Regions from separate parts of the Lysinibacillus sp. CTST325 genome, predicted to be linked through region 1. Evidence: riboswitches for the same ligand, from Rfam matches in the RefSeq annotation. Region 1 holds a riboswitch; each other region holds the start of a gene.
What was found. Region 1 has a riboswitch for cobalamin ahead of ACYQ73_RS09040 (ribonucleotide reductase N-terminal alpha domain-containing protein). Riboswitches for the same ligand answer to the same signal wherever they lie in the genome.
Positions count from the first base shown of each region.

Region 1 (7,771 bases):
TCCCCGCTAAATTTTCCTGAAGCTTCGTATTAACACCATCAATTGCCTCCTGCACTCTACGGTATAGCACACCTGAGTACTTTGTGAAAAAGTACATCGCAATAATTAATAGCGGCACGATAATAAGTAGGATCGAAAATAGCTCACGTGCCGTCACAAACACAATAATGACCGCTCCAATAAATAATAGAGGACCACGCACAAAAATACGCAATGTCATCATAAACGCACGCTGAACACTTTCCACATCATTCGTTAAAATCGTAATAAGCTTCCCTGTTGTAAAAGCGTCACGTTCCTTGGCCGAATACGTCATCATTTTTTCATACAGTGATTGCCGAACATCCGATGCAAAATGAATTGCTGCCTTTGAGCTATAATAAGAGCATCCAATCCCACCAACAAGTCCACATACCGCACTTATTAGCATCCAGACGAGCATTTTCAGCACATATGGATTGTCGCCATTAGCAATACCGGTATCAATCATATGCTGCATAATAGTCGGCTGAAGTAAATCCATCGTTACCTCTAGTACCATTAATAATGGCGCAATCAAGGTAAAAAATTTATAGGGCCCTAAAAACCCTCCTAACTGTTTAATTGCCTGCATTCTTCGTCTCCGTTCTTTTCTTTCACATTCAATCTTAATTATAACTGAAAATCATTCTCAAATGGTAATTAATTTTTCGTGTCTCGTAATATTCGGAACACGTTTAATCATGTAAATGAACTTTTAATTGAAACAAAAGGAGGCTTTATCCTACTTTTCCAGAATAATAATAAGGGGTGATTAATTGGCTCATCACCATGGCTTGGGGTTGCATTCCGTTCCGACTGAGGACGTCCATTTCCCCACTGCAATCAATTATCTCTAACTTTTGGTATGAGCCCTTACATTAATGCAGAGACGAGGATGAATCATGGAAAACACTATACATAGAGCATTACAACTACGAAGCCAAGGAAAACTACAAGAATCGAAAGAAATGTTTTTGACATTATTATCAAATGATCCTCTCAATCCTTCCCTCCACTTTCAATGCGCACGCAGCTTTGATATTTTAGCTGAGGAAACAAAGGCAATGCCATTTTATGAGAAGGCCATTGAATTAGGCTTAACAGATGACGAACTAGAGGACGCATTTATCAAATTAGGCTGCATTTATCGAACGCACGAACGCTTTTTAGAGGCGAAAAGGCTATACCAAGAAGCGATGAGTAAATTTCCGAAAAAAGAACAAATGAAAATATTTTACGCGATGGCATTATATAACTTAGGAGAACATGCTGAAGCAATGGGTTTCTTAATAAATAACATCGCTTATACGACAACTGATCAAGATATATTAAAGTACTATCGAACAATTACTTATTTAGGTCATCGATTAGATTCTAGTAGCGATGAAATTATCCCACTTGATAAAAATCAACCATTGCATACAGAACCTTCTACAAAATCTATCGTAGAAAAAGTAACAGAGGGTCTTAAAGGTTTTGGTATTGGAGGTTTTTATACTAGTAGCGGTTTTGAATATGATGAATATTATCGCTTTTTTAATGATCGAGATTTAGCAACACGGAGATGTGCCATTACCGCTTTTACAGTAATGCTCGGTGCATGGCATGCTCTCAGTGGTTTTACCTTTATCCCACAGCAAGACCGAAAATATTCAGGTGGCTATGATCCAAATGAACCGTATCATGAATTGAATAATTACATTGAAGCCTTCGTTGCTCATCATCAACATATAAAACAAGATTTCCCTGTGATGTTTAAATATATTATTGAATTTTTAATTTCTATTGAAGAAGGAAGAAAAGTACCGTATGAAAAATGGTTTCCAGAATTAGATGCTCATCTCGTTCAACGATTGAGAGATGAAGTATTACTTCCCAATAAATCACTTTTAGAAGTCCCTACTGAATACAAATACTTTTTAAGAGAAGCTGGTATTCCACCATTTTTCAAAGACGATTTTTTTGAATAACTAGAGAAAAGCCATGTTAGCATTCTACACGCAACATGGCTGTTTTTTTCTCTATAGTTTTTTACAAATCATCAAAGCCGTTATCTTCTACATTAACCTTTACATACTGACGAGAACGCTGCTCGAAGAAATCTGTTTTCCCTAAATCAACATCCTCATATGCTTTAACCCACTTCAATGGATTTTTACGATAGCCTTCAAATGGACGCTCTACACCAAGCTGATTACAACGTACATTAGCATAGAAATGTACATAATCATGCACATCTTCCACATCGAGGCCAGCAATTTTATCGCCAATCACTTCATTGGCCCAATCGATTTCTAGTTGAACGGCTTCACGGAAGATTTCCTGTACACGAGCTGCTCGTTCAGGTGTATCGTATTCAGGATATTCCTCTAATAGCTCTTGATAAATTTTCACAAATAAATCGACATGTAGCTGTTCATCGCGATTAATATAATTAATCATCGTTGACGAGGCCACCATTTTTTGATTACGTGCTAAATGATAGAAGAACGCAAAGCCAGAATAGAAGAATAAACCCTCTAAAATTACATCATAAACAATCGCTTCTAGCATATTTTCAACAGATGGCTCCTCTGAAAATGCTTGGTAGCCCTTAATAACGAAGTCATTACGTCGCTCTAGCACTGGCTCTGTACGCCAATAGTCAAACGTACGATCCTGCTCGTCTTTGTTGACAATACTTGATAGCACGTAGGAATAAGAGTGATTATGAATTACCTCTTGTTGCGCTAAAATAATCATTAGTGCATTTAAGCTTGAATCTGTTAAATAATCCGCTACTTTCCCCGCAAAATCGGTTTGTACACTATCTAATAGCGCTAGCAAGCCAATGATTTTTAAAAAGGATTCCTGTTCATCTGCTGATAGCTGTGGAAACTGTTTGACATCATTGCTCATATTAATTTCAAACGGTGTCCAGAAGTTCCCTAGCATTTTTTTATACTTTGGATATGCCCAGCTAAAACGCACATCATCCCAGTTTAAAATGTTAGAAGAACGTCCGTTGACAATTCCTGTTGAACGGTTTGGTGCTTCCTTATCCATAATTTGTCGTTTTGTAATAGTTGTCATTGTTACTTCCTCCTAGCTCGCGCAAGACTCACATTCTAGCAATTCTACAGACGTTGAGCGCACATAATAAGTCGTTTTCACACCGCTCGCCCAAGCATTCATATGCAATGCTAGTAAATCTTTCGCCTTAATCGTATTTTGAACGTATAAATTAAGTGAAATGCCTTGGTCGATATGACGTGCTCGTGCAGCATTTTGTTTAATTGTCCAATTTTGATCGATGAAATAAGCAGATTTATAATACCAAGTCGTCACAGGTGATAGATCAGGTACTGTTACTGGAATTTTGTAATCCTTCTTCTCTTCTGAATAACTCTTTTGGAAGATTGGATCAATCGTAGCCGTACTGCCTGCTAAAATAGATGTTGATGAGTTCGGTGCAACTGCCATTACATAGCCGTTACGCATCCCTTTTTCAGCAACCGCGGCGCGTAACGCGTTCCATTTATGACTGTCATAGCCACGTTTGTCAAAATACGCACCCGTATGCCAATCTGAGCCTTCAAATAATGGGTAAGCTCCTTTTTCACATGCCAAATCGTTAGAAGCACGAATCGTTAAATACGCAATTTCCTCATATAGCTTGTCCGCAAACTCTACAGCTTCCTCAGACTCCCATTGAATTTCTTTCAAAGCTAATAAATGGTGCCAGCCAAATGTGCCAAGTCCAATACCACGGTAGCGTAGGTTCGTACGCTCTGCTTGTTTTACTGGAATTGTATTTAGAGCAATAACGTTATCTAACATACGTACTTGAACTGGGATTAATCGTTCTAGAACGCCAGCCGGTACAGCTCTACCTAAATTAATAGATGATAAGTTACATACAACGAAATCTCCAGGCTTGCGACGTGTTACGATGACATCATCTTCTAGGGTAATAGATTCGAATTCAGTCGCTGACATATTTTGGAATATCTCTGTCCTTTTTCTTCAACTAGGTTCGCTAAACCTAATCCGTTCTCTTTTGAACTGCTGTATATCACTATACAGAGGAGACTATATCATCATCCTCAGCTCTACCTGTAGGATGCTCCGCTTTTCCCTTTATGAATTATCCCATTTTATAGGGCCTCGCTTGAGGGGTACTCTACTCGCTTCTTCACTCATATTTTTCAATGAGCTATGCTTTCGATAGTCGTTAGGCTTTTACTTTTGATTAATTAATTTAATCAAAAGATTTAGCACGGTGGGTTATCACATTGTGACTTTCCCCGTTTAACGGAGTTTTCGACAACCATTTCTGATTGAAGGTGCTACTATTAACACAAATTGCTTGAGTAAATCATCCCTTCATGCTTATTCGGATTCATACGATTTACTTCATCACGATAGAACATAAACGGCACGCCTGTTTCTAGCTGTGAGCGCATAATACGCTTCATAATATCAATGGCTGGTACGACTTCACGACTTAACAATGGATTCGCGATACATTCCTCATATTTAGTACGGAAAGAACCGTCACCCTTTTTCTCATCGTAGAAATCTTCTAGTGAGTAGCCCATAACCTCTCGTACTTCATGCGGGTCAAATAAATGCCAATCCCCACGTGCCTCAACAGTTTCCATAAATATATCCGGTAAGCATAGCCCTGTGAAAATATCATGGGCACGTAGACGTTCATCCCCATTGTTTAAGCGTAAATCTAAAAACGTAAAGACGTCTTTATGCCAAACATCTAGATAGACAGCAATAGCTCCTTGTCGTTGCCCAAGCTGATCGACTGAAACCGCTGTATTATTAAGCTGTTTAATCCATGGTAAAACGCCACTTGATGCACCTTTAAAACCTTTAATAGATGAGCCTCGGCTACGAATTTTACCCATATAAACACCAATACCACCGCCGTACTTCGATAATGTTGCGACATCTGTATTCGTGTCATAAATGCTTTGTAAACTATCATCTACTGTATCGATAAAGCAACTAGATAGCTGTCCATGTGTTTTACCTGCATTCGATAATGTCGGTGTGGCAACAGTCATATATAAATTACTCATTGCCCAGTAAGATTCACGGACTTTCTCTAAACGATTTTCTGTTTCATCCTGCATCAGAGTCATTGCAATGACCATCCATCGTTCCTGCGGTAATTCCACTGGTGTTTTCGTGTAATCACGGACTACATAGCGGTCCATTAATGTTTTTAAACCAATATACGTAAACAACTCATCACGACTTGATTCTAGATAAGAAGCGAGTTCCTGAAGCTCCTGCTCACTATACTTTGTTGTTAAACTTTCATGATACAAACCAGCTTCTGTATAGTGTGCTAAATGTTCTGGAAAAACCTTATAAACATCTTTCACTGAGACACCACGACGCGTTGCAAATTGATCATACAGTTTTTCTAAATAAACTTGAGCTGCGACAAATGTCCAGTATGGCTCCTCCTCATCAATTAAGCTAAGCGTTTGTAAAATCATCGCATCCGCCCATGCTTCAAATGTCGCATTGTCGTTTTTTCGTAGCCATCGATCCGATAATCTTACAAAACTTTCGAGTTCATCCTCCGTGTAATTTTTCTTTAGCTTAGCAATTTGCTGTTCGATTTGAATTGTCATGTACACATTCTCTCCCTTTCCTTCTCCAGCAACACAAAAAGCGATCACGCAACATCTATCGGTTACGTGATCGCAGTAAAATCGGAAATGGAAATGAAGGACATGCACACAAAGAAGTGAACAAATCTCTCGCCTCCACTTCTCAATCCCCGAAGAATGTGTTGCTGTCTTGAACATATCGGCAGGTCTCCTGGCTCATGCTTCCTCCAAATGATAACCTTCCCGTTCTTCACAGTGGCCTACTCATCATTTGTCAGCACTTACAGTTGCGGGGACAGCTTCGGCTTAAGATGACTCTTTTTCCGAATTCCCTTTTAAACCATATTGGTACCGCTCGTCCAAAATACTATATATTGTGTTTTAACTCCTAAACAAATCTAACATATTGTGTTTATTGTTGCAATAGGCGTTTTGCCCCTTGCACGTTATAAAGTGCGACATTTTCTCGAAGCAAGCCCAATTACAATGCAGTTTTACGTAGTTTTTCAAAATTTCTAGGAAATTTTTTTTGTGCTAGCTGCTCTTTTTCAGGCTGTATTCCTAGCAAAACTACTGCACATGGACCAGCCGATTTCTCAACATCTAACGAACTTTTGACCTGTTGTTCACCAAAAAGCCGAGTAAATTCGGCTTGTAGACCTTTTGATCCAACTGGCCATACTTGCTGCACGATTCCCTCTTTCCACGCCTGAAAAATAGGTTGCAGCTGTGCGACATCTTCAGGCTGTGCAAGGATTTCATTGCCTACAAGCGGTAGTCCATAGGTGTACCAACTAAGCTGTTCATGCTTAGTTGCTGCGTGTTTTTGCTGCTCACCTAGCATCGTTATAGACAATCCTGATTGTACAGTCGCCATATTGGACTCTGTACTACCATCTATCGGCGGACAACTAAGACCAGCCTCATCAAAAACCTGCTGAATGCCTGCAACATAACGAGACCATGCAGCATCCCCTGAAAAATTAGCGAGTAAAATATGGCTTGGTAAAGCATTTGCAGCAAGCTGCTCTAAAAAAGTAACACGCGCCGTGAAGTATGCCGTTAGTTGGTCTGGGGCAGACACAACATCTTGTGGTTTTTCACCAATCGCCGCGGCATTATCTGTTGTAGCAAACAGCTCACCTATTTTTATTGCATTTCTCAATGTACTCGACCTTCTTTACGCCCAAACACATTCGACAAAATTGGCATCACAATTGCAACGATCACTAGGTTTATGAGTGTTGCCAATGGAAGACTAGTCAGTGCCGCCCAGTAAAATGCCGGACTAATGATAAAGTAAAATGGTAAAGGTGCCACAACGCCATTTAAAACAAGTGCCACAGGCCATTTCCAGAAATGCATTCCTTTTTTATGCATGACCCCAAAGACCCATACAACAATAAACATTTCTACTGCGATAATAATATGTAGAGGCCCATATGGAAATCCAGTAGTTAAGGCTGAGATAAAATGCCCAATGACTCCCGCAACTCCAGCTAATACTGGAGATAAAAATACAACGCTCAACAATGCAGGTGCAGAGTCAAGCGCAGCAGTTGAAATAAATATTGGAATTTTAATAACTGCACCTACTGCACAAATTGCCGCTACCATAGCAGTGAGCGTCAATTTTATCAATCTTTGTCGATCCATCCCATTTCCTCTTTTCTTTAAATTTTTTATAATAGCGTGGGATTGATTTCCGTTCCGGTTGGGCGCTTTCCTGGGGGCGTCCGATGAGCCGCTTCGCTGCACAACACGATGTTGGTCACGAAGGCGTTATCACAGGACGTGATGGTTTTAGCCTTCGTTCCTCTATTGTTAATCCCCAAGGGGTCGCCCAACCTCCACTCCAATCAACTTATTTACAAAGCATACGTCCTTGGAAATCTTATCCCCAACATGAAAAGCCTAATAAAATTTTTTTAAAACTATATCATTTGATTTGTTCCCCAATACCGTACCAAATGCGTACGATTTGTTCGGCTTCAGCAAATAATGCCTGGTACAAACGCCCACATGTATCACGCAACAATCGTGCCTGTTTTTCCATTGGCACAACTCCACGTCCCATATCGGTCACTATTATATAGACTGCACAATTTTCTTCCAGAGTCTTTAGTCTTGTC
Region 1 covers NZ_BAAFHO010000002.1:694,389-702,159, forward strand. Annotated here, with positions in the region: gene ACYQ73_RS09020 (ABC transporter ATP-binding protein) at 1-613, opposite strand, end outside; gene ACYQ73_RS09025 (tetratricopeptide repeat protein) at 924-1,991, shown strand; gene ACYQ73_RS09030 (ribonucleotide-diphosphate reductase subunit beta) at 2,053-3,093, opposite strand; partial or broken gene ACYQ73_RS09035 (ribonucleoside-diphosphate reductase subunit alpha) at 3,106-4,017, opposite strand; partial or broken gene ACYQ73_RS09040 (ribonucleotide reductase N-terminal alpha domain-containing protein) at 4,359-5,660, opposite strand; cobalamin riboswitch at 5,823-6,010, opposite strand; gene ACYQ73_RS09045 (hypothetical protein) at 6,121-6,804, opposite strand; gene ACYQ73_RS09050 (ECF transporter S component) at 6,801-7,295, opposite strand; gene ACYQ73_RS09055 (bifunctional adenosylcobinamide kinase/adenosylcobinamide-phosphate guanylyltransferase) at 7,579-7,771, opposite strand, start outside.

Region 2 (7,771 bases), on a different contig from region 1:
CCAGCCCAACCGACGAATAACATCCGAAATAAATTAATTCATCTACTTCAAACGATAATTTTCTGTAAAATTCAGAAATCTTGTTGTGGTTTACGCTAACGTCAATGATATACTGATGGAAAAAGGAAAGGGGAGATGGTGTTGAAGACGATTCAAGAAGTGGCTAAGCAGTTTAATGTTTCAACAAGGACAATTCGTTATTATGAGGAGCTAGGGCTGCTTCATCCTAATCGATCATCTACTAATCAGCGAACCTTTTCAAAAAAAGAATTAGCGAAGCTTAAGCTTATTTTCCGGGGGAAGCGGTACGGTTTTTCACTTGAGGAGATCAAGGAGATGGTGTTGCTGTTTGATTTTGATCGTACGGGCATTCAGCAGTTGGAGCGTACGGTCGAATATGGGGAGCAAAAAATTCAAGAGATTGATAGCAAAATAGCGGAGCTTGCACAAATGAAGAGTGAATTACTGCAATTACAAGGCATATTTACAGAAAAATTAGCGACTTTAAAGGGAGAGATGGACGATGAATAGTTCGAATTTGTTAGCACGTAATGCGCGAAAGTACCCTATGAGTGAAGCTGTTGTTTGTCAGGGCAGACGAGTGACTTATCGTGATTTAGATGAGCAAGTGACACGTCTTAGTCATGCTTTGTTAGAGCAGGGAGTCCGGCAAGGCGATAAAGTAATCATTTTTATGCCTAATGTTGTAGAGTTTGTTGTTAGCTATTTTGCTATTCAGCGCATTGGAGCTATTGTTGTTCCAGTAAATGCGAAATTTACGCTGCAAGAAGTTGAGTATGTAGCGCAGCATGCTGATGCTAAAGCTATTCTAGTACATGAGGCAATTTTTGCAGCAGTTGAAAATATCATGGTAATTCCTTTAAAAATCAAAACAGGTCAAGAGCAGGCTGGTTGGTTAAACTATGAAACACTTATTCAACATGCAAGCAGTCAAACAATTGATTGTCAGTTGAATGAAGATGATGTTTCAACGATTTTATATACGTCGGGTACAACGGGAAAACCAAAGGGTGTATTGTTTAGCTATCGCAATATTTTAACTGTAGCGCAAATGATTGCAGTGGAAATGGAAGTAAAGCCAGAAAGCCGGATCCTTCTTATGATGCCGTTGACGCATTCAGCCCCATTACATTTATTTTTAATGGCAGGAGTACTTGTAGGCTCGACAAATGTGCTAACGCCAACATTTACACCTGATTTATTTATTGATTCAATGGAGCAGGAACGGACAACGCATTTCTTTGGAGCACCAGTTGCTTATTTGTTAACTGCCCAGCTGCCAAGATTGCAAACAGCGGATTTATCATCGATGAAATGGTGGGCATATGGTGGAGCACCGTTATCGCAAAATGAAATTCGCTCTATCCAAAAAGCTTTCCGAACGGATAATGTAACGTGTGTCTATGGATTAACGGAGGCTGGTCCAAATGGTTCAATAATGTTTGGTGAAGAGCATGCAACGAAGGCGGGGAGCGTTGGTCGGCGTGCACCACTTGGGGCAGAGCTGCGGATTATCAACGACAATGGAGAAGATGTCAGTGTTGGTGAAGTAGGAGAAATTGTGTTGTCCGGTGAGGGCAATATGCTGGGCTATTACAAGGATGATGTTGCAACGAAGGCTGCATTTATAGATGGCTGGCTGAAAACAGGTGACTTAGCTCGCTTAGATGAGGACGGCTTTATTTGGATTGTCGATCGTAAAAAGGATGTCATTTTATCAGGCGGTGTGAATATTTATCCGAAAGAAATTGAAGATAGTATGTTGAGCTATAAGGGGATATTTGAAGTGGCTGTAATCGGTGTGCCACATCCGGAGTGGGGAGAAACGGTGAAGGCTGTTTATGCCGCTAAAATGGAAATTGACGAGGACGAACTTAAAGCTTATTTGGAGGAGCATCTTGCTAAATATAAAATTCCACGCATCTTTGAACGTGTGGAAGCGTTACCACGAAATGCATCGGGCAAAATACTAAAACAATCCTTGAAGGGACAAGAGGTGAGATAGCATGAAGGTTTTACAGCAGGAAGAAATGAAAACAACAAACTTTTTTAACGATAATGATACACTTCATAAAGTTTTAGAAATGATGCTAGATAAAGAGTTTGTGGAATATGCAAAACGTGAGCTAACAGATTTCGCTGAGCTGTGTGCTGGAGATATTGATGTGAGAGCCAAACATACGGATAGAGAGGGTGAACCTCGATTACAAAGATATGATGCCTATGGTGAAGAAGTGTCAGAGATTTGGGTCAATGATGGCTACAAAAGAACAATTGAAGAGACGTACAATACTGGCATTGTCGGCTATGTGCATAAGGATATTCCGCAATTAGGTAGGAAGGGCAACTATGTCTATAGCTTTGCTCAAGGCTATATACTATCACATGCTGAGCCAGGGTTTTACTGTCCTGTTACTTTAACAATGGCAACGGCTTATTTACTTGATCATTATGCGAGTGATGAGGTGAAGGAGCGCTTTTTACCACATGTTTGTGCAACAGGAGAGACAGAGCTCTATGAGGGGGCCACATTTTTAACGGAGCGGCAAGGTGGCTCTGATGTTGGGGCGAATGTTGTGGAAGCAAGACAGGACGGCAATCAGTATCGTTTATATGGGGAAAAATATTTTGCATCTAACGCAGGAATGTGTGGAGTAACCATGGTATTGGCGCGCATGGAAGGGGCTCAGGCAGGCTCAAAGGGCTTAACATTGTTTGCCGTTCCATGGCGAAATGAGGATGGCACAGTTAATAACCTGCGCATTCGGCGTTTAAAGGATAAACTTGGCGTTAGAGCAGTGCCTTCTGGTGAGGTGGAATTTGATGGTGCACTAGCATATGTTGTCGGTGACCCAAATAAAGGGATTTACTATATGCTGGAGGCGCTTAATTTATCAAGAATTTGCAATGCGGTTGCTTCTATCGGCATTATGCGCCGCGGATATTTAGAGGCGAAGCATTATGTGACAAATCGTCATGCCTTTGGTAAACCTTTAACGCAATATCCTATGATTCAGGATACACTAGGGAAATTCGCTGCCAAGCTTCATGTAGAAGTTGCCACGGTTTTTGATCTTATTCAGCTGTACGATAAAGTAACTAGTGGGCAGGGGAATAAAGAGGACATTATTTTAAACCGCTTGTATATTGCTATCATGAAAAAAGAAACGGCAGAGCAAGCTGTACATTATGCAAGTGAAGCCATTGAATTACATGGCGGAAACGGCTATATTGAAGATTTTGTTACACCTCGGTTATTAAGAGATGCACAGGTACTTACTGTGTGGGAAGGGACTTCAAATATTTTAGCTTTAGAGCTTATTCGTTTAGTCGATAAGTTTCATGCGCACGAAATGTTTGTTCGTGTCATGGAAGAACGTCTAGAAAAACTAGGTGCCTGTCCATTAGTTGAAATTGTAGTGGATCAATTAGCAAAACTAGAATCAACTTTGCAGACATTTAGCCGTTTAGATGATGCAACAAAAACGTTTGAAGCAAAAATGGTCGCAGAGAAAATGGCGCATTTATATGAAAGTGTAGTAGCAGTCGAATGGGCACAAAGATTCGGCGGCAAATATGAGAAGCTAGCAGATATTTATTTAGAGAATACATGGGCATTGCGAGAAATGGGTGCACCAATGAAAACGGTACAGTATTTTTCAGATATCGTATAACTTCTTTCAGTGGGTGTCCAAACACTAGATGAAATAGAGGATTTCAATCTAAGAACGCCACGTCCTGTGGCAATGACTGAGTGTTGTTGTCGCTACGTTTTCGCACAAAAAACATCTTGTTGGCCAAAAGCCTCCGGCGGATGTCGGGCATAATTGATTTGTTTAGAAGTCGTCTCGAATGGAGGCGACTTCTTTCATTTTCATGTATAATACAATCAACTGAATATTATAAAGGTTCTTTACTTAAGTAAAGTGAAAAGGGAAATCGGTGTAATTCCGATGCGGTCCCGCCACTGTATGTGTGAGTTTTTTCAATCTGCGCCACTGGAAATTTCGGGAAGGCTTGAAAAAGCGTATGGAGCACGAGCCAGGAGACCTGCCTTTATAGAAAACACGTTGTAGCCTACGAGGATAGGATGGTGGATTTTGTATATGTATTTTTGTGCAAATTTGACCCCCTCATTGTTTTATGATGAGGGGTATTTGTTTTGGAAGATGAATGTCGATAAATTTGAAAACATGGGCGATAAATTCACAATGTTAGGCGATAAACTCAACATGTTGGCTGGAAGTTCGCAATGCTGATGATAACCCCGCAATGTTAGGCGAAAAAAACTAAAATGTATCGATCAATCAGAAAAACAATAAAAACTATACGCACAAATAGACTAAGGAGGATTCACATGAAGAAAATTTGGAAAATAGGTTTATCAGCATTTTTAGCTATTGGCGTGCTTGCAGCATGTAATACAAAAGAGGCAACAAATGAAAAGCCGTTATCTTCTGAGCAGCAAGAGACAACAAAAGTAGATCAAGCAACATTCCCAATGACGATAACGGATGCTACTGGCAAGGAAATTACGCTAGAAGCACCTCCGGAAAAAATTGTCTCACTCATTCCGAGTAACACAGAAATTTTATTTGGCCTTGGCTTAAATAATGAAATAGTTGGCGTGACAGATAATGATGATTATCCACCAGAGGCTACTAAAAAAGATAAGGTTGGCGGTATAGATTATAATATTGAACAAATTATTGCGTTAACGCCAGATATCGTTTTTGCACATGCATCGGGTATGAGTTATTCAAAAGGAGCAATTGAACAGCTTGAGGCTGCCGGTGTAAAAGTATTTGTTGTAGCGGATGCAAAAAACTTTAATGAAACTTACACAACGATTGAACAGCTTGGTCGTGCAACGGGGAAACTAGAAGAGGCTAAAAAAATGGTCGCAAATATGAAGGCAAAAGTTGAAGAAGTTGAAACAAAACTTAAGGGTGTTGAGCCAAAGAAAGTCTTTGTAGAATCGTCTGATGAGCCACAGATTTATACAGCTGGTAAAGGTACATTTATGAATGAAATGCTAGAAATGATTCATGCTGAAAATGTAGCAGCAGATGTAAATGACTGGTATCCAATTGAAGCTGAACAAATTATTGCGAAAAATCCAGATGTCATTGTTGTGGCATATAATTATGTACCGAATATTTTAACGAAAATTCCACAACGTCCAGGCTTTGAGACAATAACTGCCGTAAAAAATAAAGCTATTGTACAAGTGGATGAAAGTACGACAAGTCGTCAAGGTCCTCGGTTAGCAGATGGTTTTGAGGAATTAGCAAAGGCCGTTTACCCAGAGGCGTTTAAATGAGTAAAACAATTGCAGCCTATGTAACAGCAATTACGCTTTTAATCATTAGCATCTGGTGTGGTGTGGCGATAGGCTCAGTTCATATTCCATTAGAAGTATTGTGGAATAAGGCGGCTGATGAAACAGCTGCCAATATTTTATGGAAGATTCGTTTACCTCGAGTGATGCTAGCAGGGCTTGTAGGGGCATCACTTGCTATAGCAGGGGCAGCTTTTCAAGGCCTATTAAAAAATCCTTTGGCTGATCCTTATACGTTAGGTGTTTCCTCTGGTGCATCAGTGGGCGCAGTGATGACGATTTTCTTTAGTGTTTCAATACCTGTAATCGGTCATTTTACATTGCCAACCTTTAGTATGATAGGTGCCATATTAACGATGTTTGCTGTTATGGGCTTTGCTAGAATAGTAGATCGTTCACTAAAAATGGAAACTCTTATTTTAACAGGAGTTATATTTAGTTCATTTTTAGGTTCCTTGATTTCATTAATGATCGCATTATCTGGTGAGGAGCTACGCCAAGTGATTGGTTGGCTACTCGGCTCAGTATCGATGCGTGGTTGGCCATACGTCCAGATGATTATCCCATTTGTCATAATTGGCTCTATTATGCTTTGGACACAAAGACGCGAGTTAAATGTTCTGTTATATGGTGAAGAACGCGCGAAGCATTTAGGTGTCAATGTTAAGCGCAGTAAATATATTATTTTAGTGGGTGGATCCATGTTGACAGGAGCTGCGGTAGCTGTTTCTGGAACGATTGGCTTTGTTGGTTTAGTTGTTCCTCATATGACGAGAATGGTTTGGGGTTCTGATCACCGTCATTTATTGCCATTATCATTTTTAAATGGGGCAACTTTGCTAATTATTTGTGATTTAATAGCACGAACAATTATTATGCCAAGAGAGCTACCGATTGGTGTCATTACTGCATTTATTGGGGCACCCGTTTTTTCTTATATTTTTTATAAGCAACGTAGAGGCAAGGGGGTACGGGCATGATTGCTGTTGAACATCTTTCTGGCGGCTATGAAGACGTACCGATCGTCCATGATATAAGTTTTTCCGTTGAAAAAGGCAAAATACTAGGGATTTTAGGGCCGAATGGTAGTGGGAAATCCACACTGTTAAAAGTAATAAGTGGCATACTACCAGCAACCGCAGGCACTATATTAGTAGATGGTAAAAATAGTAGCTCGTACAATGCGCGTGCATTAGCAAAAAAAATGGCGGTGCTACCACAATTACATGCTAATGCCTTTTCAAACAGTGTTCGAGAGGCAGTATCACTTGGACGTTATCCACATCAAACAGGCTTCTTTTCGAGCTGGACTGATCGTGATGAACAGGCAGTCCAACATGCGATGATGCAAACGGGTGTGAAACGCTATGAACAGACACCGATGGAATTTTTGTCGGGCGGTGAACAGCAAAGAGTTTTTGTTGCCCAAGCTCTTGCACAAACAGCGGAAATATTGCTGTTAGATGAACCAACGAACCATCTAGATATTGCCCATCAACGTCAAATTTTAGATATGGTGCGAAAGGAAGCAATTGAAAGTGGTTTGACCGTTATTATGGTACTGCATGATATGAATTTAGCCTCCCTCTATTGTGATGAATTATTACTTATGGAGGAAGGACGGATGCGGGCATTGGGGGCGCCACACGAAGTATTAATCGCTGCGCAAATCGAAGAGGTCTATCATGCCCGTGTTGCAACTTATGCACATCCAGAAATTCCAAAGCCACAAATTACAATGATGCCAGCATCTGTTGAACAGCAGCAGCGTGCTGTCATTACAAAAGGAAATTTCACTGTTACAGATCGTTATATTAAACTTCAATCAGAGTTTCCTTTAAAAACAGTGTCCTCAGCTGTCCATAATCCAGGTATCGGTTGGTATGATTGTCTGTTAAATCGCTCTGTACCAATAGATTATGTCATTAGTGATGTAAAGAAAGAGGTCACTGAATTTTTACTAAAAGAGCATTTTTCAGCTACAGGTACAGTCGTCATGTTAACAGCTGTCCCAACAAACCTTGTAGCTATAAATGAATTTAAAGCTTCCTTTGGTAGCGTTCTTGTTGCTGTTACGGCCGGAGTTGGCAATGCAGTTGATGTGTCTCGTACACATGAAAGACAAGATGAACCACATATTGGTACTATAAATACGTGGGTTATTGTTAATGGTTGTTTATCAGAAGAAGCGTTTTTCCAAGCAATGATGACGGCTACCGAGGCAAAAACAAAGGCATTGCAATCGGAAAATATTCGTGATGAGCTTAGTGGTACAATTGCGACAAGTACTGCTACAGATAGTTTATTGATTGCAGCTACACAAAAAGGGGAAGAGATGCTGTACGGAGGTCCCATTACTGATGTAGGTAAGATTATCGGTAAAGGTGTTTTTGAGACAACTGTGCAGGC
Region 2 covers NZ_BAAFHO010000004.1:215,549-223,319, reverse strand. Annotated here, with positions in the region: gene ACYQ73_RS12670 (hypothetical protein) at 1-23, opposite strand, end outside; gene ACYQ73_RS12665 (MerR family transcriptional regulator) at 142-531, shown strand; gene ACYQ73_RS12660 (class I adenylate-forming enzyme family protein) at 524-2,026, shown strand; gene ACYQ73_RS12655 (acyl-CoA dehydrogenase family protein) at 2,028-3,695, shown strand; cobalamin riboswitch at 3,911-4,093, shown strand; gene ACYQ73_RS12650 (ABC transporter substrate-binding protein) at 4,379-5,344, shown strand; gene ACYQ73_RS12645 (FecCD family ABC transporter permease) at 5,341-6,342, shown strand; gene ACYQ73_RS12640 (adenosylcobinamide amidohydrolase) at 6,339-7,771, shown strand, end outside.
Region 2: linked by a shared signal. The riboswitch ahead of ACYQ73_RS12650 (ABC transporter substrate-binding protein) and the one ahead of ACYQ73_RS09040 (ribonucleotide reductase N-terminal alpha domain-containing protein) in region 1 are both predicted to bind cobalamin.

Region 3 (7,771 bases), 410 kb from region 1:
TCTTCTTCATAAAGAGATTCTGATGTAGCGGGATGTTTAAGTGTTGAATATCATCCAGCCATGTTTTTCGTATTTGCTCATTTGTTTCAGCAGCAGAAATAATGTCAATTGTACTTTTTTCTATTTTACGATAGCCTTCCTGGCACAATATTTCGGTCATCAAGTTTTTCGTTTTTTCATGTGCTGCCTTTTCCAATCTCAGCAAAGAGGATTCCATAATATAAACATCTTTTGCCATATCAGCCAACAGACGCATGTATTCCTGCTCTTGCTCCAGCTTAATCTGTGCATTTGCAATGACATCAATGGCTACTTGTATTAAGTACTTGGAAAGCTGGATGTATTGGTGATTGCTTTCTGCGGGTTGATAAGCTACTGAAATTTTATCTGTAGAAGCTGTTTGCGCTTGCTTTTTATATAACATTTTTGCGATTGTTAAACGATTGATTTCATTCGTTCCTTCAAAAATACGGCTAATTCTTGCGTCACGATATAAACGTTCTACCTCGTAAACCTGCATATAGCCATATCCGCCATGTATTTGTACAGCTTCATCTACAATTTTTCCAAGTGCTTCTGAGCAATTGACTTTATTGATTGCGCATTCTATAGCGAAATCGGCTATTTTTTGAACTATTGACTCTTTACTAGCTAACTTAATGACATCATCCAATTCACCAGCTGTTCGGTATGCAGCACTTTCTGCACCGTAAATTAAGATCGCCATGTCAGCAAGTTTTTCCTGTATCATTGTAAAATCAACAATTGGTTTTTGAAATTGTTTCCGTTCTTTACCGTAATTCACGGCTAATTGTAGTGCCTGTTTGGAAGTTCCAATGTTTGAAAAAGCTAGCTTTAGACGCGCCATATTCAATATATTCATGGCAACCTTATGTCCTTTTCCGACTTTGCCAAGAACATTGTCACGCGGTACTTCAACGTTCTCTAAAATAAGTGTAGCCGTCGAAGACCCTTTAATGCCCATCTTCTCTTCTTCTTGCCCCACAGATACCCCTGTAAAGGTACGTTCTACAATGAAAGCAGTCATTCCCTCGTTTGTTTTCGCAAAAACAACAAAGATATCTGCTAGCTGAGCATTGGTAATCCATTGCTTTTCACCGTTTAATACCCATGCTGTGCCACCCTCATTCAAAATCGCATTTGTTTTTGGACGTAAGGCATCTGAACCCGCTTCTGGCTCCGTCAGGGCATAGGCTCCAATCCATTCACCTGAGGCCAGCTTTGGTAAGTACCTCAGCTTTTGTGACTCATCCCCAAAATAGACATAGGGCAATGTGCCAACTCCTGCATGAATATTGTAGGATACGCTAAAGGAGCTCCCATAACCCATCCTTTCTGCAACTAGCCCTGATATTTTTTTATTGAGTTCAAGACCCCCATAGGCTTCAGGGATTTCAATGGCAAGTAAACCAAGGTCACCTGCTTTTTGAAATAATTGACGAGTGACATCATATTGATGCTGCTCAATAGCTGAAATATTAGGTGAAACATCCTGTTTAATGAACAGCTCTGCAGTTTTTGCTATGAGTTTTTCCTCATCCTGAAAGTCCTCAGGTGTAAAGATCGTCATTTTGTTTTCTAGTTTATCCATACTAGCCCTCCTTGAAAGAAAGAGGAGAAAAGCAAATTACTTTATTTCCTCTTTAGGTAAGACGGTTTTCGTCAACTCACTATCTAAATCTTCGAATTTATAATAAGAGATTGATTCATATAACTCACTTCTAGTTTGCATATCCTCGATAGCTTCTTTTTGAGTCCCTGTATTTTTTATTAAGTCAAACACTCGTTCATATGCTTTGGCTGCTACTCTCATGGATGTAACGGGATAAATAACCATCGAATAGCCCATTTTTTCGAACTCCTTAGCCGTATAATACGGTGTTTGTCCAAATTCAGTCATATTGGCTAATAAAGGAGCATCTAACTCACTTGCAAATTGTTTAAACTCTTTTTCTGATTGTAGAGCCTCTGGGAAAATAGCATCCGCTCCGGCTGCTACATAGGCTTTGGCTCTATTGATAGTCTGTTCTAAACCTTCTACAGACCTTGCATCAGTTCGGGCAACAATAACTAAAGTAGGTGCTATTTGTTTAATCATTTTTATTTTTTGTATCATTTCCTCTTGGGAGACGAGTGTTTTACCATTCAAATGACCACATTTTTTAGGAAGATTTTGATCCTCAAGCTGTACAGCGGCCACCCCTGCCTCTACCATTTCACGAGCTGTGCGAGCAACGTTTAATACACCACCAAAGCCAGTATCGATATCCACTAGAATTGGTAAATTAGTAGCTCGGATAATATCGCTAGCACGCTGAGCAACCTCATTTGAATAAATCATTCCTAAATCAGGTAAGCCTCTACTTGCAGTGTAGGCAGCTCCAGAAAGATATAATGCCTCAAAGCCAACTTTTTTAGCCATTAAACCAGCCATTGCATCATGAGCTCCTGGTATTTGTAAAATGGTTGAACGAGTTATGAGAGCTCGAAACTGTTGTGCCATTTGTTTTTGTGAAATTGCTTCGTTCACAATCCACGCCATCTATAAAAACCTCCCAATAATCAATTATGCTGCACAAAGAACTTTTTTCTGATTCCGTGCCATCTGCGGAATGAATTTAAACGAATAAATCTACAAATTCATGAACATAGCTATTTTCGACAAGCTCTTTATCAGCACAAATCTGATTAATTTTATTGAATTGTTTTTGAGAATAATGTGTACCAATGTTTTGCTGGAATTTATCAATGATTTGAGGGAATGCTTCCTCACGACGGAATCGATGTCCTAATGGATATTCACACTCAACTAGCTCTGATGATGTGCCATCTTTGTAATAAACTTGTACAGCATTGGCAATCGAGCGTTTTTCCGGGTCTAAGTAATCCATTGTATATTGTGTTTTTTCAACGACCACCATTTTATTTCTCAAGTCATCGATACGTGGATCTACGGCCACATCATCTTCATAGTGGTCTGCTGTAATGTCGCCATAGATGAGACCAATTGCTATAATGTATTGAATACAGTGATCACGATCAGCTGGGTTATTGAGAGGTCCCTCTTTATCGATGATGCGAATGGCAGATTCATGTGTAGTAATTTCAATTTTTTCAATTTCATTTAATCGATTTTTCACTTCATGATGTAAATGCACTGCGCATTCCGCGGCGGTTTGTGCATGAAACTCGGCTGGATAAGAAACTTTGAATAAAACATTTTCCATGACATAAGATGCAAGTGGTCTCGCAAGTTTTAATTCTTGTTTATTAAAGAGAACGTCTTGGAATCCCCAGCCAGGTGCTGAAAGGGCAGTTGCATAACCCATTTCGCCTTTCACAGCCATCATAGCTATTTGCACTGCCCTACTTGTTGCATCTCCAGCAGCCCATGATTTTCTTGAACCAGTATTAGGTGCATGTCGATATGTTCGTAAGCTCGAATTATCAATCCAAGCATTTGACAACGCATTGATAATTTCTTGATGAGAGCCACCTAATGCCTTTGTCACAACGGCTGTTGTCGCAATTTTGACAAACAGAACATGATCTAAACCTACACGATTTAAGCTATTTTCTAGTGCTAGAATGCCTTGTATTTCATGGGCTTGTATCATCATTTCTAAAACGTCTTTCATTTTAAGAGGCTCTTTACCCTCTGCAATACGTACGCGACTCAAATAATCTGCAACAGCTAATATCCCACCTAAATTATCTGATGGATGTCCCCATTCAGCCGCAAGCCAAGTATCGTTATAATCCAACCAACGAATCATACAACCGATATTGAAGGCGCCTCTAACTGGATCAAGAACATAGGAAGTTCCTGGAACACGTGTGCCATTAGGGACGACTGTATCTGGTACTACTGGACCAAGAAGTTTCGTACACTCAGGATACTGTAAGGCTAAAATGCCACAACCCAAAGTATCCAATAAAACATAACGTGCTGTTTCGTATGCTTCTTCACTTGTAATCGTTGTATTTAATACGTAATCGGCAATATCAGTTAGTAATTGATCTGTTTTAGAAATTTCATTTGTTTTAATCATCTATATCTTCCTTTCATTGTATAATTTTGCCATACTAGTATACTGATGGACATTGGTCAGAATGCCCATCAGCTCTATGGTGAGTTGTTAAAACTTGATTATACTGATAATTCTTCAAGGTTATGACGCTCGCCAATATAATTGACACGAGGTCTAAATAATCTATTATTATCATGCTGCTCTATCACATGAGCACATAAGCCAATCGTTCGTGAGCCAAAGAAGATTGGTGTAAATATTTCAATCGGCAAACCAAGCATGTAGTACACTGGTGCCGCATAATAATCTAAATTTGGGTATAATCCTTTTTCCTGTACCATCACTTTTTCGCCAGCTTCACACATGTGATATAAACGGTCATCCCCTTGCTCCAAACATAATTTGTGCAAAGCCTCTTTCATAATTTGCGCTCTTGGGTCCATCTTTTTCATATATACACGATGGCCAAAGCCCATAATCTTTTCTTTATTTAGTAGTTTATTTTTCAGCAATGTCTCAAAGCCTTCTACTGTTTTGGCTTCAAGAAGCATATACATCACTGCCTCGTTTGCCCCACCATGTAAATTACCTTTCAATGATGCGACAGCCCCAGTTAAAGCACCATACAAATCAGAATGTGTAGAGGCAATCACACGAGCTGTAAACGTTGAATTTGGCATCTCATGTTCACTATATAAAACGAGTGACTGATCAAAGATTTCTTCTTCTAACGCAGTTGGTTTTCTGCCAGAAATCATGTAATAAAAATTAGCACTATAGGAAAGCTGGCTATCAGGCTCCACGACGTCTTGACCATTTAATACTCGATAGCTATTCGCTACGATGTTTGGCATGCCACCTAAAAGTCTATATGCTCGCATCAAATTCATTTCAGTAGAACGATTATTGATTTGCTCATCATAGCCTGCTAAAACAGAAATTCCTGTTCTAAGTCCATCCATAGCATGTGTCCCATTAGGCAATAACTTGAAAATTTGAAATATCTCCTGTGGAACCTCGTAATTAAATTTCAACTTGTCCTGTAAGTCATTTCGTTGCTCGGTAATTGGTATTTCCCCATGTAACAATAAGTAGACAATGTCTAAATACGAATATCTCTGTGATAATTCAATCAAATCATACCCTCGAATAACAATTTGACTTCCTACAGTGTCTAAAAAAGATAGCTTTGTTTCAGCGGCAATGATTCCATCGAGACCTGGTGAATAATTTAACTCCATTCATTACAACCCCTTTGTTTAATTATTCTTGTAAGCGTTACCATTCAAACACGAAAGAACAACAAAAAAACAACTTCTACCCCTTTAGAAGTTGTTAATCTACAAAAGCATGACAGAGCAAAAAAACAGTGAATTTACATGAATTCACAAAGATCATGCAGTAGCTAACACCTCCCTATCCTCGTAGGTCAATTGATGCTTACCTTAGTGGCAGGTCTCCTGACTTATGATCAACGCTACAATAACACCTTCCCATTTTGACAAACAAAACAGTGGCCTTGTTATCGAACTCCTAAATACAGTTGCGGGACAGTGTTGGACTCTCACCAACTTCCCTTTTAATCAAATGGAATCCAATCCATTTGAACCACCAAAATTCAGCATATTCAATTTGTCTATTCACCTTAACATAGAGTTTTCAAAACAATCAATATAGTTGAAATTTAGAGAAGCCTGATCATAAAAAGCTATTTTTCGTTTTTCAAGAACTATCCTACATTTTTTAGCACTATTTCGTACAAAAAAGATTGTTAATGGATATCAACAAAGCCATTTTCAAAGCTTGTAAAAAGAAAAGAGGCTTCTTATTTAGTAAATGCTAATACTTATTGCAAACCAATTATAAGCACCGAATCGACAATTCCTGTGGGAAACGATGACAAGAAGATACTCTTTCAACATCGTTCGGATACGTTAGATTGGGGGATTATCTGGGGGCTTGATGGAACTAAACGAAACTTTAGAGGAAGTTGCAAGCCGTGAAAGAAGTAACTCGTGGACATTGAGGATAAATCGAGGGATTTACATAGCTATTTTACATATGACTAATTTAATAATAATTCAAAAAAGTGTTGCATAAACTTTTCTATCAAATTATATGTAATCATTCGTTTTCTTTAAATAACAAAGAGCATGTTTTTGATAAAAAACATGCTCTTTTTATTCACGCTTGAGTATAATTAAACCCTCATCCCAATTTGAGAAAGTTTCCACTAAATCATACATGATTGCAAATCGTGGGAATAAATAGATAGGTTATTTATTCTTTCGTTTGATTAAATTTACATTTCTATAGTGGCGATTTATGAAGTATCAAGGATTGTGATCGATTCGCCAAAATAATAATACTTGCTATAACACGTTCTAAATTAGAGCCGATTATGCTCGTCTGTGAATTTTAAAATGAAATAACTTTATTGATTTTCTCGATATTGTAAGCAAGAAAATTAGGCTTTTTACTTCAAAATGCTAATAAGGAGTTGTAAATTATAGTTTAACCTTAACCTCAGTACCGTCTTTAGCTTTGACATCGACTAGCACGATTCCCTTATAATTTTTCAGTTCCTTGACAATAGGCTTTAGCGCTTCTTTGTCAATTAGCGGAAAGGTAAAGTTCAGTTTTTTTCTTTCGAAGTGCTCTTTTGTCCATTTGTTTGCTTTTTGCTGAACAAATTTTGAAGACAAAATTGAAATAACAATGTTTAACATAGCGTATGGAACTGGAATGGTAAACCGAACGTCTTTAGCTTTCACTTTTACATACATCATAAGCAAATCACTATTCAATAATGACCGAAACGGTATCCCCGTTAGCCGATTTAATATCAACAATTTGGCCATCTAATTCATTTTCGATTGCTTCGATAATAAGGTTTATGTCTATATCTTTAACGTATTTTTCCGATTGAGGGATACTCGCTGCGATGCTGTGTCCAGCCATTAATACAACCTTGACAAGCTTTAAAGGCAAATTGACCGTGACGTTATCATTTTCGGCTGATACAACACGAATTTTTAAAGTTTTATCTAAATATTTAGTCGGTGTTTCTAAAAGGTTTTCCTCTGTTTCTGCTTTCTCTTTTAATACTTGAATTAGTTCCGATGCCTTATCTGCATCAATCTTACCTTCTTGAACCATTGTTAACACTCTTGAGATTTCCTCTTTCATAATAAATTCCTCCTTATTCTTCTTTTAAGAGTTTAATGGCTTCTTCTGGTGTGATTTCGCCATTTTCCAACATAGTGACAACTTTTTTCTCGTCTACTTCATTTTTCTTCTTCTGCACATAGCCAAGGGATGAAATGATGTCTGTTAGCTTTCCTCGAACTGTTGGATACGAAATCCCCAGTTCCTTTTCAACTTCTTTGATATTCCCTCTGCATGTTAAAAATACTTCCACAAAATGAAGCTGATCCTTTGATAAGGATGCCAGCTTAGATAATTCAAACTCATTTTCAATCGTCGTGTGACAATGAGAGCACTGTAACTTTGTAATTTTCAATGTTTTACTGCAGACAGGACAATTTGTGATTACTTTATAAGCCATAGTTAAGTCCTTTCCTTTTAATTGATTTGATTATATAACAAATAATTAAAAATGTGAACAATAAAATTAATTTTTATAACACCTAAAATCAATAATGTTAATTCGATATTCAATATTATTGATTATCCGCATTCTTCGACTAGAAAAACTC
Region 3 covers NZ_BAAFHO010000002.1:286,449-294,219, forward strand. Annotated here, with positions in the region: gene ACYQ73_RS06815 (acyl-CoA dehydrogenase family protein) at 1-1,612, opposite strand, end outside; gene prpB (methylisocitrate lyase) at 1,649-2,563, opposite strand; gene ACYQ73_RS06825 (bifunctional 2-methylcitrate dehydratase/aconitate hydratase) at 2,640-4,073, opposite strand; gene mmgD (citrate synthase) at 4,172-5,293, opposite strand; cobalamin riboswitch at 5,486-5,680, opposite strand; gene ACYQ73_RS06835 (hypothetical protein) at 6,560-6,841, opposite strand; gene ACYQ73_RS06840 (SHOCT-like domain-containing protein) at 6,852-7,241, opposite strand; gene ACYQ73_RS06845 (DUF2089 domain-containing protein) at 7,255-7,620, opposite strand.
Region 3: linked by a shared signal. The riboswitch ahead of mmgD (citrate synthase) and the one ahead of ACYQ73_RS09040 (ribonucleotide reductase N-terminal alpha domain-containing protein) in region 1 are both predicted to bind cobalamin.